Linked DNA regions of Microbispora hainanensis. The protein of the gene in region 1 interacts with the protein of each later gene in a pairwise test. Links are inferred from orthologs where the notes say so. Each region holds a gene or a part of one and is shown on either strand. Other genes may lie near its edges. The genes, in order: OHB01_RS19640 and ndk.

Region 1 (6,427 bases):
CGGTGACGTCGCGGTCGTGATGAAGGACAACAAGGGCGCGCAGGCGCTGGTGGAGTATCTCGCGTCCAAGGAGGGCGGCGAGGTCTGGGCCAAGCAGCCCGGCTACCTGTCCCCCAACCGCAACGTCTCCCCCGACAACTACCCCGACGAGCTGACCAAGCAGCTCGCCCAGACGATCATCTCGGCTGGCGAGTCGGTGCGGTATGACATGTCCGACCTCGCCCCCAGCGCCTTCGGCGGCACCGACGGCAAGGGCGAGTGGAAGGACCTGCAGGACTTCCTCCGCAACCCCTCCGACGTGAAGGGCGCACAGGAGAAGCTCGAGGCGGACGCCGCCAAGGCCTTCAAGTAAAGGAAGTACGGCCGTGACCGATCGGTTGGACGGCCAGCAGGCCACCGGCGACGGAGAAGCCGTCGCCGGGGCCTCCTCCGGCCCGCGCGAACCCCTCGCAGATCCTTCCTCCGACTCCCCCCAGGCGGGAGCGGCCCACTCCGATGCCGGGGCCGACACCCCGGCCGCCTCGGAATCCCTGACCGTTTCCGAGTCCCCTGCCGATTCCGGCTCCAGTGCCGGTTCCGGTGCCGAGCCCGTTTCCGCTGCCGGTTCCGGTGAGCCGGCGGCGGGTCCGGCCGCGGCGGGGTCCGCGACGGCGGCCCCGCCCGGCGCGGTCGCCACGGCGGGCACGGCGGCGGGCACGGCGCAGGCGTCCCCGCGCCTCGGCCCGCCGCCGAGACTCGCGGTGATGTTCCTGCTGCCGGCGGCGCTGCTGCTCGCCGCGTGGATGATCTATCCGGTCGTCTACTCCATCTGGCGCAGCCTCTTCGACGCCACCGGCGACCGCTTCGTCGGACTGGGCAACTACGTCTCGATCTTCACCGACTCCTCGACGCTCACCACGATCAGGAACAACATCATCTGGGTCGTGGTGGCCCCGATCATCGTCACCGCGCTCGGCCTGGTCTTCGCGGTGCTCACCGAGCGCATCAAGTGGTCGACGGCGTTCAAGCTCGTGCTGTTCATGCCGATGGCCGTCTCGCTGCTCGCCGCCGGGGTCATCTTCCGCCTCGTGTACGAGCAGGACCCCGACAAGGGCGTCGCCAACGCCATCATCACGACCGTCCACGACGCCTTCTCCACCAGCGCGAGCTACCCCGGAGCCCGGCCGCGGGAGAACGACCAGGCGCCCGCGGTCGTGCAGGACGGCGCCGTGGTGACAAGGCAGGAGGCGCAGGCGGGCACCCCGGTGCTGATCCCGCTCGTCGGCCTGACCCAGGACGCCGTGAAGGACGCCGCACCGGCCAAGGCCGCCCCCGGCGGCGACGGCCTGAGCGGCACCGTCTGGCTCGACGTCGTCCGCGGCGGCGGAGGCACGCTGAACCAGATCGACCCGCAGGAGAAGGGCCTCGGCGGCATCACGGTCGAGGCGGTCTCCGGCGGCGCGGTCAAGGCGACGACCGAGACGGCCGCCGACGGCACGTTCCGCTTCTCCGGTCTCCAGGCCGGTTCCTATGTCGTACGGCTGCCGCAGTCGAACTTCACGGCGCCCTTCAACGGGCTCACCTGGCTGGGGCCGTCGCTGATCACTCCCGCGATCATCGGCGCGTACATCTGGGTGTGGGCCGGATTCGCGATGGTGCTGATCGCGGCCGGGTTGTCGGCGATCCCCCGTGACGCCCTGGAGGCGGCCAGGATCGACGGCGCGACCGAGTGGCAGGTGTTCCGCCGGATCACCGTGCCGCTGCTGTCGCCGGTGCTGCTCGTCGTCTTCGTCACCATGATCATCAATGTGCTGAAGGTCTTCGACCTGGTGTTCATCATCGCCCCCGGCTCGGTGCAGCCGCAGGCCAACGTGATCGCGCTGGAGATGTGGCGCGTGTCGTTCGGCGGCGGCGGCAACCAGGGCCTGGGAAGCGCGCTGTCGATCTTCCTGCTCGTGCTGGTGGTGCCGTTCATGATCTTCAACATCCGCCGGTTCAGGAGGGACGAGGGATGACGACCCTGGCCGAACCCCGGCACGCGCAGCCGATCCAGCGCAACGTGGTCGCACGGGTGGTCGACCGCCTCGGCGGCGGCCTGGTCCAGGTCTTCATGATCCTGGTCGCGCTCTTCTGGCTGCTCCCCACCCTGGGGCTCCTCGTGGTCTCGCTGCGCGGCGAGACCGACAACAACTCCTCCGGCTGGTGGACGCTGTTCACCAAGCCCGCGCAGCTCACGTTCGACAACTACTCGAGCCTGCTCGCGTCGGGCTTCGGCTCGTCGTTCTGGAACACCGTGCTCATCACGGTGCCGGCGACGCTGCTGGTGATCGGCATCGCGGCCATGGCGGCGTACGCGTTCGCCTGGATCGAGTTCCCCGGCAGGGACCTGGTGTTCCTCGTGGTCATCGCCCTGCTGGTCGTCCCGGTGCAGATCGCGCTGATCCCCATCGCCAAGCTGTACGGAGCCCTCGGGATCTTCGGCTCGATCCTCGGGGTCGTGCTGTTCCATGTGGCGTTCGGTCTGCCGTTCGCCATCTTCCTGCTGCGCAACTTCTTCGTGGGCATTCCGCGCGAGCTGCTCGAAGCGGCGAGGATGGACGGCGCGCCGGAGTGGCGGATCTTCGCCACCGTGGTGTTCCCGCTGGCCAAGCCCGCGATCGCGTCGCTCGGCATCTTCCAGTTCCTGTGGGTGTGGAACGACCTGCTCGTCGCGCTGGTGTTCGCCGACACCGAGAACCAGCCGATGACGAAGGCACTGCAATCCCAGATGCGGCAGTTCGGCACGAACGTGGACATCCTCGCGCCGGGCGCGTTCCTGTCGCTCATCATCCCGCTGGTGCTGTTCTTCGCCTTCCAGCGGTATTTCGTGCAGGGCATGCTCGCGGGCTCGGTCAAGTGACCGGCCGGAGGCCCCGGATCGTCCCGGGGCCTCCGGCATCACCGCGGTCACCACGGGAAATGTCCCGTGTGTGGTGCACCGTACAGAAAGGGGGTCGGATGCCCGCTTTACGGGGGTAAGCGGGCATCCGATCTTTCCGCTGCCGGGCCGTACGGGGGCCGAAAAGCCGATAGAGTGCGCGGACATGTCAGGACGTCCGTTGCACGAACTCGTGGAAGCCGGGTGGGCCGAGGCCCTCGCACCCGTGGCCGGGCGGATCGCCGCCATGGGCGACTTCCTCAGGCAGGAGATCGCGGAAGGCCGCCAGTACCTCCCGGCGGGGAACAACGTCCTCCGCGCGTTCCAGCAGCCGCTGAGCGAGGTCCGGGTGCTGATCGTCGGTCAGGATCCGTACCCCACCCCCGGACACCCCGTCGGGCTGAGCTTCTCCGTGGCCCCCGACGTACGGCCGCTTCCGGGCAGCCTGGTCAACATCTTCAAGGAGTACATGGCCGATCTCGGCCACCCCACCCCGCCCTCGAACGGCGACCTCACCCCGTGGACCGAGCAGGGCGTGCTCCTGCTCAACAGGGTGCTCACGGTGATGCCGGGCAAGCCCGCCTCCCACCGGGGCAAGGGCTGGGAAGAGGTGACCGAGCAGGCCATCAAGGCGCTGGTCGCGCGGGGCGGGCCGCTCGTTGCGATCCTGTGGGGCCGCGACGCCCGCAACCTGCGGCCGATGCTGGGCGACGTGCCGTGCATCGAGTCGGCCCACCCCAGCCCGCTGTCGGCGCGCAGCGGGTTCTTCGGCTCCCGTCCGTTCAGCCGGGCAAACGCCCTGCTGGAGCAGCAGGGCGCGGCGCCGGTCGAGTGGAAACTGCCGTAACGGCTAGCCGATAGGATCACCACCATGAGCGATGGAACGGACACCGGTCGCTACCTGCGGCTCACCGTCGACCTGGTGGTCGAGGTCCTCGATGTCGACGCGCTGCAGGCAGCGGCGCTCGCCGAGATCCGCGACCCCCAGGCCGAGCTGAACGACGCCGAGCGGCAGGAACAGATCGAGCTGGTCAACTCCGACGAGACGGGCGCGGCCGCCCTGCAGTGGCTGATCGAGCCCGACCACGTGCTGGGCCTGGTCGAGCACGTCGCCGAGGTCGAGCCGCGCGAGGCGATGCTCGGCGTGGAGCCGTCGGAGGGCGTCCTGGAGGACGAGGACGACCACGACCACGACGAGCCGGGCCACACCCACTGATTCCCGTCCGCTGAGGCCGGTCTGCTGCGGCCGGTCTGCTGCGGCCGGTCTGCTGAGGCCGGTCTGCTGAGGCCGGTCTGCTGTGGCCGGCCGCATCCACCTCAAGCCGGGTCTGCTGAGGCCGGGCCACACCCACTGATACCCGCCCACTGAGACCCGTCCGCTGCGGCCGGTCCAGATCTGCTGAGACCGGCCCATGGGAGGGCGTCGGGCCGGCCGCCTGCCGGGCCGACGCTTCCGCGCCGGCCCCTTACCCGGCCGAATGACGACCACGGGTAAGCGTCACAAAGCCTCAGGCATTCGGGATGAAACGGCGAAAACCATCACAGGACCGCGGGTAAGCCACATCGTCGCGGCCATGCGTGACGGGATCGAGGTAAGTGCCACACGGCCGCGGGCAGGCGTCAGGGGACCGCGGGCAGGCGCCAGCGCCGCTCACACCGGCCGAAGAGGCTCGTGCGGTCCGGCCGGAGGCTCCACGTAGATAGGGTCGCCGGGCCGGACCTCGCCGCCCTCGATGACGATGCCCATGACCCCCGCCTTGCGCACCAGATTGCCCTCTTCATCCCGATCCAGCACGGCCTTCATCAACCCGTCCTGGAAACCGTTGAGCTGCGCGCACGGGTTGCGCAGGCCCGTCACCTCGACGACGGCGGTCTCGCCGAGGCGCAGCCGTGTCCCCGTGGGCAACGCGAGCAGATCGACACCCCTGGTGGTGACGTTCTCCCCCATGTCCCCCTCCCGTACGGCGAAGCCCGCCTCGCGCAGTTCGTCGTGCAACTCCGCGTGCACCAGGTGCACCTGGCGCAGGTTCGGCTGGCTGGGATCACGGGCGACCCGCGACCGGTGCTTCACGGTCACTCCGGCGTGGGCGTCGCCCTCGACACCGAGGCCGGCCAGCAGCCGGATCGACTCCAGAGGGGTCTTGCTGAAGGTGTGGGTGGCGCTGCGGCTTACCGCTATCACTCTGCTCGTCATGTCTTCTCCTCTTAGGGCAACGGCTCCATTCCGTGCACGAAGGTGAGAAGACGGCAAGTGGATATTCGTCACACGGGGCCTGCTCGCCGACCCGCGCGACGCGTTGACCAGCGGAAAGAGGCCGGCGATCTCTATAGCGCCGGGCACCCCGCCGTCCCGTGCACGCGCGTGCCGTCAGGAGCGGTACGCGTGGCGCCCCGGACGTCAGACGCCGGGCGTCGGGCGTCGAACGTCGGGCGTCGAACGTCGAACGTCGAACGTCGGGCGTCGGGCGTCGGGCGTCGGGCGTCGGCGAGCAGCATCAGCGCGAACAGCCCGGCAGACCCGGATCCGCTCATGTCGGCCACGGCGCGAAGCGTGCGGCGCCGCCCGAGGACGCGCACCTCCGCCGAAGACTTCTTCGACAGCCTGGCCGGGCGGAACGGGTCAGGAGCTCAGGACCTCCTCACGCCGCCGGGCGAGGGAGTCCTGCTGACGGGTGAGCTCACCGCAGCGAACGGACACCTGGGCGACCATGGCCGCGACCCACTCGGCCACCTCGCGGACGGCCTCCGCCGTACGGGCGATCCGCTGGTGCTTGATGGCGTCGGTGATGATGTTGTCGAAGAAGACGTCGGCGAACCAGCGGGTGTCCACCTTCGGCAACCGGGGTGCGGCGACGACGCCGATGTCGGCCAGCTCGCGGGAGAACCGATCGAGAGCGCCCTGCGCGTGCCACGCCGCCTCGTCGGCCTGACGCAGGTGTCCGTGCTCGACCATGTCGGCGAAGCCGCCGCTGCTGAACATGTCCCATGTCGAGGCGCCGCGGGCGCCGCTCAGGTGCCGCAGGACGTAGCCGACCGCCTGGCCCGCGGCGGCTCCGGCCTGCTGCGCCTCCTGGTGCTCGCGCAGGTCGGCGCTGACGTTCGCCAGCCGGGCGGCGATGTCGGCCAGCTCCCGCCCGCGCGGGTCCCCGGACTCGACCAGCATCCGTTCCTTGCGGGCGAGCAGCACCTCCAGCTCCTGATGCGGGTTGCCGAGCTCCGCGAGGGCCTGGTCGGTGGTCCGCAAATCGCCGGCGAGCCACTCCAGGCGGGTGCGCTGACCGGTGACCCGCTGGCGGGCCGCCGCCGCCTCGGCCCGTTCTCGTGCCAGGCGTTCTTCCTTGTCGCCGGTCAGTCCCGCCAGGAAGGCGGCGAAGCCGCCCTGTTCCAGCTTGGCGACGTCGCGATCCTCCTTGGCGAGCTGCCGCTCCAGATCGGCGAGCATGCCACGCACCTCCTCGATCTGCGTCAGGAGAGTGGCACGCTGCCGGGTGAGCTGGTCGCGGCGTCGGGCACGATCCCGCGCGTCCCGTA
Region 2 (6,244 bases), 4.6 Mb from region 1 along the record:
CGGGCAGGTCGATGCCGGTGCGCTTGCCGAAGCCGTAGGCCTTGGCCATGTTCGGCATCGGCTCCTTGACCTTGGCCTTGGGCGTCTTGCCGCCGTCGCGCAGCCACTCCTCATATCCGGCGCGGTAGAACACGGTGTCACACGACTTGACCAGCGCCTCGTGCAGCGAGATCGCGCCCAGGCTCATGCCGCCCGCGTTCGGGTACGACCTGCCCTCGACGTTGTAGGAGCTCGGGCACTGGTAGGTGCCGTGCAGGGGCTGCCCATCGGCGATCATCGCCGACACCGAGCTGATCTTGAAGGTCGAACCCGGCGCGTACTCGCCGGCGATCGCCCGCGACACCAGCGGCTTGCCCGACTTGTCCGACAGCAGCCACCGGTAGTCCTTCTCCGAGATGCCGCCCGTCCAGACCTTGGGGTCGTACGTCGGCCGGCTGGCCATCGCGATCACGCGACCGGTCTTGATGTCGAGCACCACGCCTGCGGCGCCGTCGGAGCGGGGCACCTCCTGCATGGCCTGGTCCAGCGACTTCTCCACGATGCGCTGCACCTTGGCGTCGATGCTGGTCACCAGGACGTCGCCGGGGACCGGGTCGGACGCCTGGTTGACCGTGATGACCTTGCCCATCCGGTCGACCTGGACGTTGCGCAGGCCGGGCGTGCCGCGCAGTGCGGAATCGTAGGTGCGCTCGAGCCCGTCGCGGCCGGTGAGGTCGACGCCCGAATAGTTGGCCTTGAGACCCTCGCGCTTTTCCAGCTCGCTCTCCGTCACCGGCTGCAGGTAGCCGAGGAGCTGGGCGGCGTCCTTTCCGTTGGGATAGTCGCGCAGCGCCTGGATGTCGGCCGTGACGCCGGGGAAGTCCTCCTGGCGCTCCAGGATCTGCAGCGCCGCCCGGGGATTGACGTTGTTGGCGACCGGGATCGGCGTGTACGGCGAGCCGGGCCAGCACGGGCGGCTGATGCCCGGGCCGCACGCCCGGATCTCCTGCTTCAGCTTCGCGAGCGGCACCTTCAGCACGGCGGACAACCGGCGCAGAACCGCGTCGCCGCCGTCCGGCATCCGCTCAAGCCGGCCGCGGTCCACGGAGACCACCAGCGTCGTACGGTTGCGCACGAGCGGGCGGCCGGAGGAGTCGAGGATCGCCCCACGCAGAGCGGGCACCCGCACCTCACGGGTGCGCGTCTCCGTCGCGACCGTGACGAACCGCGGCCCCTGCACCACCTGGACCTGCCACAGCCGGACGACGAGCACCACGATCATGGCGATGACCAGCACCTGCAGGACGATCAGGCGTCCGCGCAAACGTGTCATGCCGTCCCCCGTCTCCAGCTCGGCACGAGCTCGCCACCGCCTGCGCGCCTGCGATGGCCGCCGTGCGTGACCTTGACCGCCCAGAGCGCCAGTGGAGCGGCCACGAGATTGCAGATCGCGGCCCGGGGCCATGCCGTGGCCAGCACCGACCAGGTGACCCCCGGCGCGCCGATCAACGCGCCCAGGCCCGCCAGCATGCCGGGCGCGAGCACGGCGCACGCCGCCACCGCGAACAGCGGCACCCGATCTCCCAACCGCCCGGCCGCGTAGCCGAGGGCGCACAGCACCAGCGCGTACTGGCCCAGCGTGTGGTTCGAGGGAGGCAGCAGGTCATAGGCGAGCCCGCCGCAGAAGCCGATCACCGCGCCCGGGACGGCCCCGCGCCTGGTCGCGAGCGCGGCCACCGTCACCAGCACCAGGTCGGGCGCCCAGGAAAGCAGCAGCCGGTTGACCACACTGACCTGGAGCACCAGAGCCACGAAGAGCAGCAGCGCGGCGAGGAGGTTGCGGCCCATCGGTCAGTTCCTTTCACCGTGGCCGTCGTGCTGCCGAGGCGCGTCGCGCGGCTCCACGGCCGGCGGCCGGTGCGCGGCGGGCGATCGGTGCGCGGCGGGCTGCTCGTGGACCTGCCGCCCCTGCGCCTGCCGTTCCTGCGCCGGCTGCTCGCGCCCCTGCTCCTGCGCCTGCCGTTCTTGGGCGTACTGCTCCTGTGCGCGCTGCTCTTGGGCGCGCTGCTCGCTGTCCACGGCCTGCGTGCCGTGCCGGCCGCGCCGCTCCTGCGCGGCCTCGGGCCGGCCCTCGCGCACCTGCGGTCCGGTCGCGGCCCGCGCCTCGTCGCCCGCGCCGCGACTGCGGCCGTCGAGCCCCCACTCGGCCTCCAGCGAGGCGCGTCCCTGCCCCCGGGCGTCGCCGCGCCGCTGGTCCTCGCGCGGCGGCTTCGGCGGCGGTGGCGGCTTCGGCGGCAGCACCGCGTCGCGCGGATCACGCTTCGGCGCCGCGACCACCACGCCGACGACGTCCAGCGCGGAGAAGTCGGTGAAGGGCCGCGCGTAGGCCGTCCTCGTCACCTCACCCGGCGTGTTGTCCACCCGCTCGACCACGCCGATCGGCACCCCCGGCACGTACGGCTTGCTCTGCTGGGAGCCGAACGAGACGATCCGGCGGCCCACGCCGATCGGCACGGTGGAGTCGAGCAGGCGGAACCTGACGAGGTTGCCGCCGCCGCCCGCCTCGCCGAGGCCGCTCACGACGCCGAGCTCGTTGCCGCCCTCCAACCTGGCCCCGGCCGACAGGGCCGGGTCGGTCAGGAGCGCCACCGTCGAGCCGTCCGGGCCCGCCTGGACGACGCGGCCGACCAGCCCGGCGTCGCTGAGCACCGTCATGTCGGGCCGGATCCCGTCGCCGGTGCCGGCGTCGATCTCGACCGTGTCCTCGAAACCGGCCACCGTACGCCGCGCGACGACCTGGGCCGGCACGATGCGGTAGCGGCCGAGACCCGCCAGCCCGAGCATGCTGTCGAGCTTGTCGGCCCGTGCCCTGTCGAGCTTCTGCGCCGACACCTCGTCGCGCAGCCGCGCGTTCTCCTTGCGCAGGTCGGCGATGGTGCGCCGCGCGGAGGGCGCGTCGCGCACCATGCCGACGAATCCGGTGATCGGGCTGGTGACGGCGGCACCGACGCGCTCGGCCTTCCCGAACACGGCACTCGCGAAGTCGCGCACCGGGCCGAGGACGCGGTTGTTCCCGGCCCGGTGATCCACGGTGATGAGGATCAGCGCCACGGCGAGGAGGATTCCGAGCGTGAGACGGGCGCGACGGGTGTCTCTCATGACGCTCCTTAGTTGCGGGGCTCCGGCACGAGCACCTGCTGGAGGGCTTCAAAGTCCTCCACGCACCGCCCGGAGCCGAGCGCGACCGAGTCGAGCGCGTTCTCGGCCAGGTGGACCGGCATGCCGGTCTCCTCACGCAACCGGTCGACCATGCCGCGCAGCAGGGCGCCGCCACCGGTCACGGCGATCCCCCGGTCCATGAGGTCGCCGGAGAGCTCCGGCGGGCACTTGTCCAGCGTCGACTTCACCGCGTCGACGATCGCGTTGACCGGCTCTGCGATGGACCGGCGGATCTCCTCCGCGCTGATGACGACCGTCTTCGGCAGGCCGCTGACCAGGTCGCGGCCGCGCACCTCGGCGTGGAAGTCCTCGCCCGTGACGCAGGCCGACCCGACGGCGATCTTGACTTCCTCCGCCGTGCGCTCGCCCAGCATCAGCGAGTACTCCTTCTTGGCGAAGGCGATGACCGCGTGGTCGAGCTCGTCGCCGCCGACGCGGATCGACTGGCTGGTCACGATGCCGCCCATCGAGATGATGGCCACCTCGGTGGTGCCGCCGCCGATGTCGACGACCATGTTCCCGGTCGGCTCGTGGACCGGCAGGCCGGCTCCGATCGCGGCCGCCATCGGTTCCTCGATGATGTACACACGGCGGGCCCCGGCCTGGTAGCCCGCTTCTTTCACGGCGCGCTGCTCCACCGCGGTGATGCCACTCGGCACGGCCACGATGATGCGCGGGCGCACGAAATGGCGCCGTTTGTGGATCTTCTGGATGAAGTAACGCAGCATCCGCTCGGTCACATCGAAGTCCGCGATGACACCGTCCCTCAGGGGACGGATCGCGACGATGTTTCCGGGCGTCCGACCGATCATCCGCTTCGCTTCTATCCCAACAGCCACGATGTTTCCTGTCGTGACGTTGATGGCGACGACGGACGGCTCGTTCAGGACGATGCCGCGCCCTCGGACGTAGACGAGAGTGTTCGCCGTGCCAAGGTCGACAGCCATGTCACGGCCCAGGAATGTCAGCTTGCTGCCCATGCGGAAGGAAGCCTTCCTTCAGGTGGTTAGCGGTTACCGGGTTCAGCGGGAGTGCGGGATGACGCATCGCATTCGAATCGTAACGGCATGTGCTCATCACTGGGCACATCGAGCTCCCAAGGCCCCGGAAAAACCGGTGTCGCCCTGCCTAAGCTCGGTCACCACCTGGAAAAACACGAGAGGCCCCGGTTTAAACCGGGGCCTCTCGTGTGGCAAGGACTAGAAACGGTCGGGAAAGAAAATCTTGATTTCCCGGGCCGCGGACTCCGGCGAATCGGAGCCGTGCACGACGTTCTCGCCGATCTCAAGAGCGTGGTCGCCGCGGATGGTGCCGGGCGCGGACTTCACCGGGTCGGTCAGGCCGGCCAGCGCGCGGAACGCCTCTACGGCCCGGGGGCCCTCAAGCACCATCGCGACCAGCGGGCCGCCGGTAATGAACTCCACCAGCTCGCCGAAGAACGGACGCTCCGAGTGCTCGGCGTAATGGGCCTTGGCCGTCTCGGCGTCGAGCGTGCGCAGGTCCATCGCCACGATCTTGAGGCCCTTGCGCTCGATGCGGCCGATGACGTCCCCGATGAGGCCGCGACGGACCCCGTCGGGCTTGATCAGGACAAGCGTACGCTCGGACACGGTCTTTTCTCCTAAGGTCGTTGACTCGCCGTACACGGTGACCCGGCGGATCGCGGGCCCGCCCGTCACGCGTCTGGGAAGCTCCGGCTGGGAAGCTCCGACGCAACGGCAGCTTACCGGTCCGGGAACGCCGCTCCGATCGGACGAGTCCGATGCCGGCGGGTCTGCGGCAGAGCATCTCGACGGGCGTCTCGGACGGGCGCTCCGGGCGGGCGTTTCTGCGCGAGCCGTGTCGGTGCGCGGGCGGCGGTGTTCCTGTGCGTACCGTGTCACCGTGTCGGTGCGCGGGCGGCGGTGTTCCTGTGCGTACCGTGTCAGTGTGCGGCGGCGAGTCCTGCCGCATGCCGGGTCGGTACGTGAGCGGCGAGTCCTGCCGCGTGCCGGGTCAGTGCTTGGAGCCGGAGTCCTCGGGGGTGTCGTCGGCCTTCTCGGGCGACGGCGTCGGCAGCGGGATCACCACGTCACTGTCCGCCGCCGCGGTGGCGGCCCTCCGGGCCAGGACGGAGGAGAGCACGATCACGCCGACCACCACGAATCCGCCGACGAGCGCCCACATGTGCAGCGCGTCGATGAACCCGTTGACCAGGGCGTTCCCGTCACCCCGTGCGCTCTCCGCGGCCTCGCGCAGCCGGTTCACCTGGATGCCCGTGCCGAGCAGGAAGCCCGCGAGCACGGCCGGGAAGCACAGCGACAGGCCCAGCATCGCCGTCCCCAGGCCCGCCGTACGGAACGCGCCGACCAGCGCCACGGCCGACCCCGCGGCCAGCAGGACGAACGGCACCACCAGCGGCGTGCCCGACGGCGCCGGGACCAGCAGCCTGATCGCGGCCAGCCCCACGACGACGGCCGCGAGACCGAGGACCGTCATCCGGGCCGCGAGCGCCTCGGGCGCCCGGCCCGCCAGGACGGCGCCCACGAGGGCGGTCACCGCGGCCACCAGGAACGGCACCCACAGGCCCTTGAGGCCGGGACCGCCCAGCGGGCCGCCGAGCTCGATGTAGGTCATCTGCGCGGCGGTCGGCAGCACCACCAGCCCCACCGCGACGTTGACGAAGGCGAGCGTACGGCCGCCCGGCCCCTCGAACGTGCCGAGAGCCGCGAGGGCCAGCATGGCCACCACCACGACCGCCGCCGCGACGACGACCAGAGGCGGGGGCCAGTCGAAGGTGATCCCGACGCCCAGCACGGCGATGGCCGCGGCGGGCACGATGGCCAGCGCGAGCCGCCCGCGCTCCGCCGACGTCGGCCGGCCCCCGGGCAGGATCTCCCCCTCGGCCGGCGAGCCGCCGTCGCTGGAGATCATCCACAGCACCAGGTAGGCCGCGGCGAGAGCCAGCGCCACCCCGGTGAGCAGCGGGTACGGCTGAAGGGTGACCTGCCAGGAGGACACGTCCCGGATCGCCCACAGGGCGAGGGCCTGGGCCGTCAGCAGCGAG

Evidence for each region.
Region 2: the proteins of OHB01_RS19640 (region 1) and ndk interact in binary tests that used the Escherichia coli proteins (3 or more experiments, as listed by UniProt). The link is inferred for Microbispora hainanensis from one-to-one orthologs.

What each region holds. Positions count from the first base shown.
Region 1 is NZ_CP108086.1:4,181,311-4,187,737, reverse strand. The notes cover bases 1,927-4,902. They hold OHB01_RS19640 (uracil-DNA glycosylase), read left to right. Parts: upstream 1,927-3,062; coding sequence 3,063-3,743; downstream 3,744-4,902. Other genes in these bases: OHB01_RS19630 (MOSC domain-containing protein), read right to left, coding at 4,548-4,902; OHB01_RS19635 (hypothetical protein), read left to right, coding at 3,768-4,112; OHB01_RS19645 (carbohydrate ABC transporter permease), read left to right, coding at 1,991-2,878; OHB01_RS19650 (ABC transporter permease subunit), read left to right, coding at 1,927-1,994. Outside these bases: OHB01_RS19655 (ABC transporter substrate-binding protein), read left to right, coding at 1-352; more of OHB01_RS19650, read left to right, coding at 366-1,926; more of OHB01_RS19630, read right to left, coding at 4,903-5,090; OHB01_RS19625 (hypothetical protein), read right to left, coding at 5,517-6,427. UniProt on the Escherichia coli protein: Excises uracil residues from the DNA which can arise as a result of misincorporation of dUMP residues by DNA polymerase or due to deamination of cytosine.
Region 2 is NZ_CP108086.1:8,792,672-8,798,915, forward strand. Bases 3,104-5,896 are described here. They hold ndk (nucleoside-diphosphate kinase), read right to left. Parts: upstream 4,809-5,896; coding sequence 4,398-4,808; downstream 3,104-4,397. Other genes in these bases: OHB01_RS39760 (rod shape-determining protein MreC), read right to left, coding at 3,104-3,138; OHB01_RS39765 (rod shape-determining protein), read right to left, coding at 3,147-4,178; OHB01_RS39775 (hypothetical protein), read right to left, coding at 5,194-5,896. Outside these bases: mrdA (penicillin-binding protein 2), read right to left, coding at 1-1,312; rod shape-determining protein MreD, read right to left, coding at 1,309-1,827; more of OHB01_RS39760, read right to left, coding at 1,831-3,103; more of OHB01_RS39775, read right to left, coding at 5,897-6,244. UniProt on the Escherichia coli protein: Major role in the synthesis of nucleoside triphosphates other than ATP. The ATP gamma phosphate is transferred to the NDP beta phosphate via a ping-pong mechanism, using a phosphorylated active-site intermediate.